DNA from 3 places in the Xylocopilactobacillus apis genome. Region 2 is predicted to be linked to each of the others. Evidence: predicted binding sites of a transcription regulator. Region 2 holds the regulator's gene; each other region holds the start of a gene.
The links. Region 2 encodes CtsR, which represses protease genes until heat stress. Its sites were predicted from a motif close to TTGGTCAAAAAAGGTCAAANA; they were not measured.

Region 1 (3,290 bases), 850 kb from region 2:
AAAGCCAAATGCCAATTCACGGTTTAGTTAATGCAGCGGGAGTAGGGTATTTTAAAAATACGATTGATTCAACTGATGAAGAAATTGCTCAGACTTTTCAGACGAATGCTTTGGGTTTGATTTATTTAACAAAATATGTTGCGCAATTGATGGTTAAACAAGGTTTTGGTCACATTATTAATGTGGCATCGATGGCGGGAAAATTGACAACTCCAAAAGCTGCAGTTTATGGAAGTTCGAAAGCAGCAGTAATTGCTTTTTCAAATGGTCTGCGCTTAGAAATGAGACCCTATCACGTTTTGGTATCGACAGTAAACACCGGGCCAGTTGAAACCCCTTTTCTTAATAAAGCAGATAAAACAGGTAATTATTCGAATTCAGTACAAAACTATCTTTTGAATTCTACGGCCGTTGCCAAAAAAATAGCACTCTTGTTGGAGCGCTATAAGCGAGAAGTGAATTTGCCGTGGTATATGGAAGCTGCTGCTAAATTATATCCATTTGCGCCACGGGTAGGCGATTACTTATCGGGAGTAGTTTTCAATAAGAAATAGTTAATTAAAAAATCCATGTCTTTTAAGGATTTGGTAAACCCAGACCATAATAATTGTCGTTCCAAAAGTTATAAGAATCCATGAGAAAGTTCCGTCGGTCATTGGCAAATGGACATTCATTCCGAAAAAGCCCACTACAATTGCGGGAATTGCAAGAACGATTGAAGCAACTGTTAAAATACTCATTGAACGGTTAGTGTTATTCGTAACAATATTTTCATAGGCATCAGACAATAAATTCATGATTTTGGTCGAAATATTTGCCATATCTAAAGCTTGTTTCATTTCAATTTCGATATCTTCGAGAAATTCATCTTCGGAGATATCGATTTTTTGTTGGTTGTCGTTTCGAAATTGGTCCAACGTTGCTTTGTTTCGTTCTAAAGCATTGAGATAATAAATTAGATTTACTTTAACGTTTAGAAGCTCACTCAAATACTCACTATTGCGATGCACATAGATTTCTTTTTGAAGAAGATTATGCTGACGTTCGACTTCTGACAGGGCATCTAAATAATTAGCTGTTAAATTAAAGAATGCATTTAAAACGAGGTCTAACGGTTTGGTTTTTTCATTAGTGATGCTGCTTAAAAAACTCTTAGGTGATTTTTGCATCGTTTCGTCTAACATTTGACTGGTTCCGTGATTAGTAAAAGTAATCAAACGATCATTTTTTTGTACAAAAAAAGAAATTGGTTGGATTACTGCTTTTTTATCTGAATGTTCAGCAATACCATCCATGATTATCAAGTCGGTATCACCATCGTGTTCAAAGCGTGGAGACTCAAACTTATCAGTTGCATACTCAATCATTTCTAGATTTAATTTATATTTATCACTAATTTCAATTAGTTCTTCATCAGTTGGATCAATCACTTGAATCCAATTAAAGTTGGGATAATTATTATTTGTTTTTATCATTTTTTTAACCTGAAAATATTATAACAAAATTTTTAAAATTGTTTTTGACTTTTTGACCAATCCTGACTATAATATATTTAAACCAATTTCGAGGTAATAATTATGGATCAGAATAAATTTACTAACACATTAAATGAAGCAATTCAAACAGCACAACAAATAGCAATCGAAAATCAAAATTATGAAATTGACGTTCCTCATTTGATCAAAGGAATTATGGATCAAGATGATTCATTGGGCAAGACACTTTTTGAAGGGCAAAATATTCCCAATGATGTTTTAACAGCAGAATTAACGCAGGAAATTGCCAATTTGCCAAAAGTTACAGGCGGCAATAATGGACAATCAATTTCTCGTGACTTACTAAACCTTTTTACAACTGCGCAGAAAATTGCCAAAAGTAACGGTGATGAATTTGTTGCGATTGATACGATTCTTTTAGCTTTGTTCGATCATGAGCAATTAGCAATTACGAAATTTCTCCAAAGCCGTGGGCTTAACAAAACTAAAATGCGTAAAATAGTTGAAGATCTACGCGGCGGCGGTAAAATTACGAGTCAAGATGCAGAAAAGAACTATAAAGCATTAGAGAAGTATGGCACTAACATGGTGGCAGAAGCCAGAAAAGGTAATGCAGATCCAGTTATCGGCCGTGATGCAGAGATTATGAATGTCATTCGAGTTCTTTCGCGTAAGACGAAGAATAACCCAATTTTAATAGGAGATCCAGGGGTTGGAAAGACAGCCGTTGTCGAAGGTTTAGTTCAGCGAATTGTTAACGGCGATGTACCTGACAATTTAAAAGATAAAGTTGTTTATAACTTAGATATGGGTGCTTTAATTGCCGGCGCTAAATATCGGGGAGAGTTCGAAGAACGTCTGCAGGCCGTGTTGAAAGAAGTTAAGAAATCTGAAGGCAGAATTGTTCTTTTCATCGATGAAATTCACAATATCGTTGGTGCAGGTAAAACTGAAGGCAGTATGGATGCCGGGAACTTACTAAAACCAATGCTGGCACGAGGAGAACTGCGGTTAATTGGGGCAACAACGCTTGATGAATACAGAATGTATATCGAAAAAGATAAAGCCTTAGAACGTCGTTTCCAGCGAGTAATGATTAATGAACCAACTGTTGAAGATACCATCAGTATTTTGCGGGGTCTTAGAGAAAGATTTGAAGTTTATCATGGAGTACGAATTCATGATAGTGCATTAGTTGCCGCTGCTACTTTATCTAATCGATATATTACGGATCGATTTTTGCCGGATAAGGCGATTGATTTAGTCGATGAAGCCAGCGCTAATATTAACGTTGAGATGCACTCAGTGCCAGAAGAACTTGATGAGAGCAATCGAAAATTAGTGCAGCTGCAAATTGAAGAAGAATCTCTTAAAAAAGAAACTGATAAAGCTTCAAAGATTAGATTAGAAGATACCAAGAAAGAAATCGCTGAAGCCAAAGAAGAAAATAATCGCTTAAAAGCTCGTTGGAATGAAGAATTAAAATCAATCAATTCTTTAAACGAAAAGAAAAAAGCAATTGAAAAAGCGCGGCATGATTTACAAGAAGCGCAAAATCGTTCTGATTTTGAAACGGCAGCTAAAATTCAGCACGGAACTTTACCTGATTTAGAACACGAATTACAAGAGGCAGAAGGAAGCTCAAAAGGTCATGCTGATTGGATGGTTGATGAATCGGTAACCGAAAATGAGATTGCTGAAGTAATTAGTCGTCAAACTGGGATTCCAATTTCTAAATTAGTTCAAAGTGACCGCGATAAATTGCTGCATCTTGAAGATGATTTAAAGAAGAGT
Region 2 (3,290 bases):
CTGTTGAAAGAAATTAGTAATTGCATCGTAACTGTCATATGGATGATGAAGGAGATAATCTTTCTTTTGAATTTGTTCAAAAATATGTTCATCTTCCAATTCTGATAAATGGTGAGGAGAGTGTCTCTTAAAATGCAATTTTTCAGTGTTAATCTGATTATTGTCAGTAATTTTTTTACATAATGGACTAATAAAGTCATAATCCCAGTCCCCAGAGATATGAAAAGTGTTAAGAGGATTGACCGAAAGAGCATGGGTCAAAGTTTTTAAAACCTTGCTTGGAGCATTAGCGTCCATTGCTAGGAAGATAACAGGAGAAGCCTCCCGCTTTTCAATTGCAATTTCTACCGCTTGTTCGGTATTATCAGAGTCCTTCGGTAAAGATCTGATATCCATGTCTTTTAAAATCCGGTAAAGATAAATACTTTGGGCTAAAAAGCGCCCTTTAAATTTAGTCGAAATTATGTCTTGATAGTGAGCTTTGATAATTTGTTCAAGTAAAATGAATTGATTTGACTGATCTTTGAATTTAAGAAGCCTTTCAAGAGACGGAAGTTTAAAATGGGCAAAGATATGTTTTGTTTGGTCACTAGAGCTGACCATATCAACGATAAAATACATATCGCCATTTTCCATTTCCGGCCAAGGGAGATCTTTGGGGAGAAGTTCGATTTCAATCAGCGGGCTGATTGTTGTTTCAAAGTAGCTGTCGGCGTAAGATTTTTCGTCGTCAGTTAATTTTTGATAATCGAGAATTTTTATCCCAAGATTTTCAAAACAATTTTTAAGTTTAGTCCAAATTTTATTTTGCCTTTTGAGCTGCTTTTTAACTAGTTTACGAACTTGGTTTAACTGAGTATTTGGGGCCATTCCTGATTTATCAGGATGTTTATCGCCGGAATTAACTTCTCTAATTAAATTTGCAACTCTGATCATATACCACTCGTCGAGGTTTGATTGGGTAATTTTAAGGAAATTTGCGCGCTCCAAGAGCGGAATTCTTGGACTATCCGCTAAATCTAAGATTCGATCATTAAATGACAGCCAACTGATTTCCCGATTCATAAAATCGTGTTGTCGCAAAAGAGTATCAGCCATTGTTCGTTCACCTCACCATCAACGTTAATCTTTACAATAACAGTATATGCTTATTTTTTTAATTAAGACCATAATGGGTAAAAAAATTTCAAACTTTTTCTCAATGCTTTAAAATTAAGTGTCCTTGTATTATAATGTTAGTCAAGTATAGTCAAGGAAAAACAATGAGCCAATCAAATAATTTATCAGATTTAATTGAAGAATATATAAAAAGTATTTTAAAAGAGAATTTTGAAGTCGAACTGAGAAGGCAGCAAATCGCTGATTACTTTAATGTTGTGCCTTCTCAAATAAACTATGTGATTAAGACTCGTTTTGATTCAAAACATGGTTATTATGTTGAGAGTAAACGCGGTGGTGGCGGTTACATTAGAATTGTTAAGCTGCAGTTTGTTGAATGCGGAGATCTTTTGGAAAAGGTTAAAGCTGATATTGGGTCGGTTTTAACTTTAAGTGATGCGACTACGATTGTTAATCAATTAATCAGTGAAGAAGTTATTACAGACTCTTGCGGTCGGATTATTATTTCTGCACTTGACAACGATGCCTTAGGAGATATAGAAAAACCCGTTCAAAATAAATTAAGAGCTCATATTTTAAAGTGTATTTTGACAAAGCTAGAGTATGAGAATTAGTTTAGTATTATAATATAGACAGTGTTTAAATTCCTCATAGAGGAGGTTTTATTGATGGATAACTTATTTACACCTAGTGCCAGAATGGTGCTGGAAATTGCACAGGAAAACGCGAAAATGTACGGTCATTATGCGGTGTCAACTGAACACTTATTATTAGCACTGGTCATTGAAACTGAAGGAATTGCTGGGAAAACATTGAGAAAACTCAACGTTAACGAAGCAGATATTCGAGAAGAGATTGATGATTTAACGGGCTTTGGTACTGGCGTAGAAAACGCGGGGATCAGTAATAATTTGGGGTACTCGCAAAAAGCTAAAGAAATTTTGGCTGTCGCAGGAGATGAGGCCAAAAGGCTGGGGGCATTAAAAATTGGAACCGAGCATATTTTGATAAGTCTTTTACGAGAAGATGATGTTTTGGCAACTCGGATTTTAGTAAATTTAGGTCTAAATCTTAACAAAACTCGTCAGCTTTTGCTTAAGAAAATGGGTATCAGTGAAGCGCCAGGAAGGACGGGTGCAAAAAGAAGACCCGTTTCTAATCCGGAAATGACAACGAATAAAAATACCAAGACTCCTACTTTAGATAAATTGGCACGAGATTTAACCGAATTAGCAAGGCAGAATAGAGTTGATCCAGTTATTGGCCGTGAAAAAGAAGTTAAAAGAGTTATTCAAATCCTTTCTCGCAGAACCAAGAATAATCCAGTTTTAATCGGTGAACCGGGAGTTGGGAAAACTGCAATTGCTGAAGGATTAGCTGAAAAGATTGTTGCTGGAACTGTTCCAGAAGAAATGCAGGACGATCGCTTAATGATGCTTGATATGGGCTCTCTTGTTGCGGGCACTAAATATCGGGGTGAATTTGAAGACCGACTGAAAAAATTGATTAAAGAGGTTTCTAACAGCGATAACGTAATTCTTTTTATTGATGAATTGCATACATTAATTGGAGCTGGAGGAGCTGAAGGAGCAATTGACGCTTCCAATATTTTAAAGCCGGCTCTGGCTCGTGGTGAAATCCAGCTGATTGGGGCTACCACATTAGATGAATATCAAAAATATGTGGAAAAAGATGCAGCGCTTGAAAGACGTTTTGCGACGGTTCAGGTTGATGAGCCAACAATTGCTGAAACTAAAGAGATTTTACGAGGGCTACGTTCACGGTATGAAGAACATCACTATTTAAAAATTAGTGATGAGGCAATTGATGCAGCAGTCGAACTATCTAATCGTTACATTACTAATCGATTCTTACCAGATAAGGCAATTGATTTAGTTGATGAAGCTTCAGCTAAGGTTCATTTAGCCCATGCTACTGGTTCTAAGGCCGATTCATTAAATAAAAAGTTGCTGAAGATTGAAGCCGATAAAGAATCTGCAGTAAAAAATCAGGATTTTGAATTAGCAGCTGAAATTCGCAGAGAAGAGTTTGAACTAAAAGATAAGTTAAATCGGGCTAAGTATGGTAATAACTCTGAGCAGAAAGTGCAGGAAATTGTCGTAACTCCAGAAGACATCGCCGAAGTTGTTTCTGAATGGACCGGAGTTCCA
Region 3 (3,290 bases), 980 kb from region 2:
GTACCAATATTAGCTCCCAAAATGAAATGCTTTCCGTCAGCAGTAATTGTCGACTCATTTTTTAGTTTAGCCCATTCCTCTTTTTGCTGAACAAAATCTTTGCCAGCTTTTTCAAATTGAGAAATTTCATCTGCTGTTGGATCAATAATTACATCACCAGTAATTCCGTTGACCGCAATTTTTACATCACCCGCGCTTTGAACAAGATCCGTTGCTTTATCAGTTCCAACTACAGCTGGAATTTCCAAAGAACGGGCCATAATAGCTGAGTGAGCTGTTCTACCGCCAACATCAGTAACAAAAGCTTTGACATATTTACGATTAAGCTGAGCAGTATCACTAGGCGCGAGATCCTTAGCAATGATTACAACTTCTTCATTAATCATCGTCGGATCTGGTAAATTAACTCCCAAAAGATGACTCATTACTCGTTTAGTAACGTCTCTAATATCAGCAGCCCGCTCTTTCATGTAGTCGTTATCTGTCATCGCTTCAAATGTTGAAATGAAATTACCAGATACGTCTGAAAGTGCAGCTTCAGCATTTTCCTTTTGATCTTCAATTTCTTGTTTGATCGTACCGATGAAATCAGGATCAGCTAAAATCATAATATGCGCTTCAAAAACTTGAGCTTCTTCAGTTCCAATTGTTTTTTCAGCATGATCTTTTATTTTTTCAAGTTCAGTCTTGGATTGATCTAAAGCGCTATCTAAGCGAGCCTTTTCTTTTTCAACGTCAGTAATACTTTTTTTGCTGAACGAAAGATCAGGTTGAACAAGCAGGTAGGCTTTAGCTACGGCAACACCATCACTGGCAGCAATACCTTTTAATAGCTCACTCACTATTCTGATAATCCTTCTTTAGTCATCGTTTCAACAATAGATTTCATTGCGTCATCTGCATCGTCACCTTCAGCAGTGATTGTTACGTCTGCACCTTGACCAACGCCCAATGACATTACACCCATAATTGATTTTAGGTTTACAGATTTGCCCTTATATTCTAATTTAATATCAGATTTAAAGTTACTTGCAGTCTGAACTAAAATAGTTGCTGGACGTGCATGAATTCCTGTTTCTGCAATAATATGAAAATCTTTAGATGCCATTTTTATTTACTCCTTTTAAATTTACGTTTAGGGATTAACCCTACAATTGAAAAGGTTATCATTTTTTTGGAAAATAAACAATAGAAAAAAGGTGATCTAATTATGAAGAAATCGTTTACTATATGTGAACAAATATCTTATTGATTATTCTTTTGGTACATAACGATATAATACATCTCCGTCCTTTAATGCCTTACCCACGATCTCATCATGATTAGGATATTGAACCCATGCTTGATGAAAAGCCGGAAAATCTTGATGTTTCACCAAAAATTCTTTTCCGGGTTCGGCAATCATTTTTTTTATTAATTCTTTATAATCTTCCATTTTTACCTCTGCAATTTATGACTCTTCGGTTCTTTGATTAATATAAATTACAATATAAAATTTTTATTAAAAGTCAAAAAAATAATTAAAAAATTTTAACTTTTAAAAATAATTAAAAAATTCTGTATTTTTTTAATTTTTCGTTATATACTTTACTATGTCAAGAAAGGTCAAACTTTTTTGAGGCCTTATGAAAGGAGTCGCAAATAATATATGATTTGTCAAAATTGTAAGCAACGACCCGCAACAATTCATCTTTTCACTAATGAAAATGGTCAAAAGAACGAATTGGATTTATGTCAAATTTGCTACCAACAATTAAAAGAACAACAAATTCAAGATGCCACTAATAATAGAGGTATTGATCCAACAAATATCCTTGAGAACTTTTTTAAAGAAGCGGCATCTATTAATGGAAATATTCAAAACATTGAAAACAGTATCAATAACAATTCGGCCCAAAATCCTCAGCAGCAAACGCCTAATCCAACACAGCCAACTAATAATACTTTAGGTAATTTTTTAGGTAAATTCGGAGTTGATTTAACTCAACAAGCACGAGTTGGTAAGATTGATCCCGTGATTGGTCGGGACAAAGAAATTGCTCGGGTAATTGAAATTTTAAATCGCCGAACAAAAAACAATCCGGTTCTAATTGGTGAGGCAGGAGTTGGAAAAACCGCTGTTGTAGAAGGTTTGGCTGAACAAATTGCAAAAGGAAACGTTCCTCAAAAACTTCAAGACAAAAAAATTGTTAGGCTTGATGTCGTTTCATTAGTTCAGGGAACTGGAATTAGAGGACAATTCGAACAGCGGATGCAGCAATTGATTGACGAACTAAAAAGTGACAAGTCAATTATTCTCTTTATTGATGAGATTCACGAAATCGTTGGTGCGGGAAACGCTGAAGGCGGGATGGATGCAGGAAATGTATTAAAACCTGCACTTTCTAGAGGTGATATTCAAATTGTTGGAGCTACCACATCCAATGAATATCGCACAATTGAAAAAGATTCAGCTCTTGCAAGAAGACTTCAATCTGTACTAGTCAGTGAACCGACAGTTAAAGAATCAATTCAAATTCTTGAAGGACTTCAGCAGCGTTATGAGGATTATCATCACGTTCATTATTCAAAAGATGCAATCGAAGCCGCTGTAAAACTCTCAAACCGTTATATTCAAGATCGTTATCTTCCCGACAAAGCAATTGATTTAATGGATGAAAGTGGTTCTCAAAAGAATTTAACGATAGATGTCGTTGATCCTCAAATTATTCAAAATAAGATTCAAGAAGTTGAAGATAAAAAAAGCGAAGCTCTTCGCGAAGAAGATTATGAAAAAGCTGCATATTATCGCGACCAGGTTTCCAAATTAAAAACTAGTCAAAAAACTGATGAAAATAAATTAGCAGATTGGCCGGAAGTTACTACAAAAGATATTGAGAAGATTGTCGAAAAAATGACAAATATTCCAGTTGGAGAACTTCAATCTAAAGAACAACAGCAGCTTAAAAATCTTGCCAGCGACCTTAAGGAAAAAGTCATTGGTCAAGATGAAGCAGTTGATAAAGTTGCTCGTGCGATTAGAAGAAATCGAATTGGATTCAATAAAACCGGTCGGCCAATTGGTTCATTTCTTTTTGTTGGACCAACTGGTGTCGGTAAAACTGAGCTTGCAAAACAGCTAGCTAAATCATTATTTGGTTCGACTGATTCGATGATTAGATTTGATATGTCGGAATATATGGAAAAGTTCTCAGTGTCTAAATTGATCGGTTCTCCTCCAGGATACGTTGGATACGAAGAGGCAGGTCAATTAACAGAACGAGTTCGTCGCAATCCTTATAGCTTAATTT

Region 1: clpB (ATP-dependent chaperone ClpB) is a predicted target of CtsR. The motif match lies at 1,525-1,545, and genes of this name have one in related genera.
Region 3: R8749_RS06670 (ATP-dependent Clp protease ATP-binding subunit) is a predicted target of CtsR. The motif match lies at 1,592-1,612, and genes of this name have one in related genera.

What each region holds. Positions count from the first base shown of each region.
Region 1 covers NZ_AP026801.1:1,837,074-1,840,363, reverse strand. Annotated here, with positions in the region: gene R8749_RS08650 (SDR family NAD(P)-dependent oxidoreductase) at 1-554, shown strand, start outside; gene R8749_RS08645 (magnesium transporter CorA family protein) at 555-1,475, opposite strand; gene clpB (ATP-dependent chaperone ClpB) at 1,578-3,290, shown strand, end outside.
Region 2 covers NZ_AP026801.1:419,031-422,320, forward strand. Annotated here, with positions in the region: gene ppk1 (polyphosphate kinase 1) at 1-1,098, opposite strand, end outside; gene R8749_RS01975 (CtsR family transcriptional regulator) at 1,263-1,733, shown strand; gene R8749_RS01980 (ATP-dependent Clp protease ATP-binding subunit) at 1,788-3,290, shown strand, end outside.
Region 3 covers NZ_AP026801.1:1,396,251-1,399,540, forward strand. Annotated here, with positions in the region: gene ptsP (phosphoenolpyruvate--protein phosphotransferase) at 1-842, opposite strand, end outside; gene R8749_RS06660 (phosphocarrier protein HPr) at 842-1,108, opposite strand; gene R8749_RS06665 (hypothetical protein) at 1,253-1,435, opposite strand; gene R8749_RS06670 (ATP-dependent Clp protease ATP-binding subunit) at 1,649-3,290, shown strand, end outside.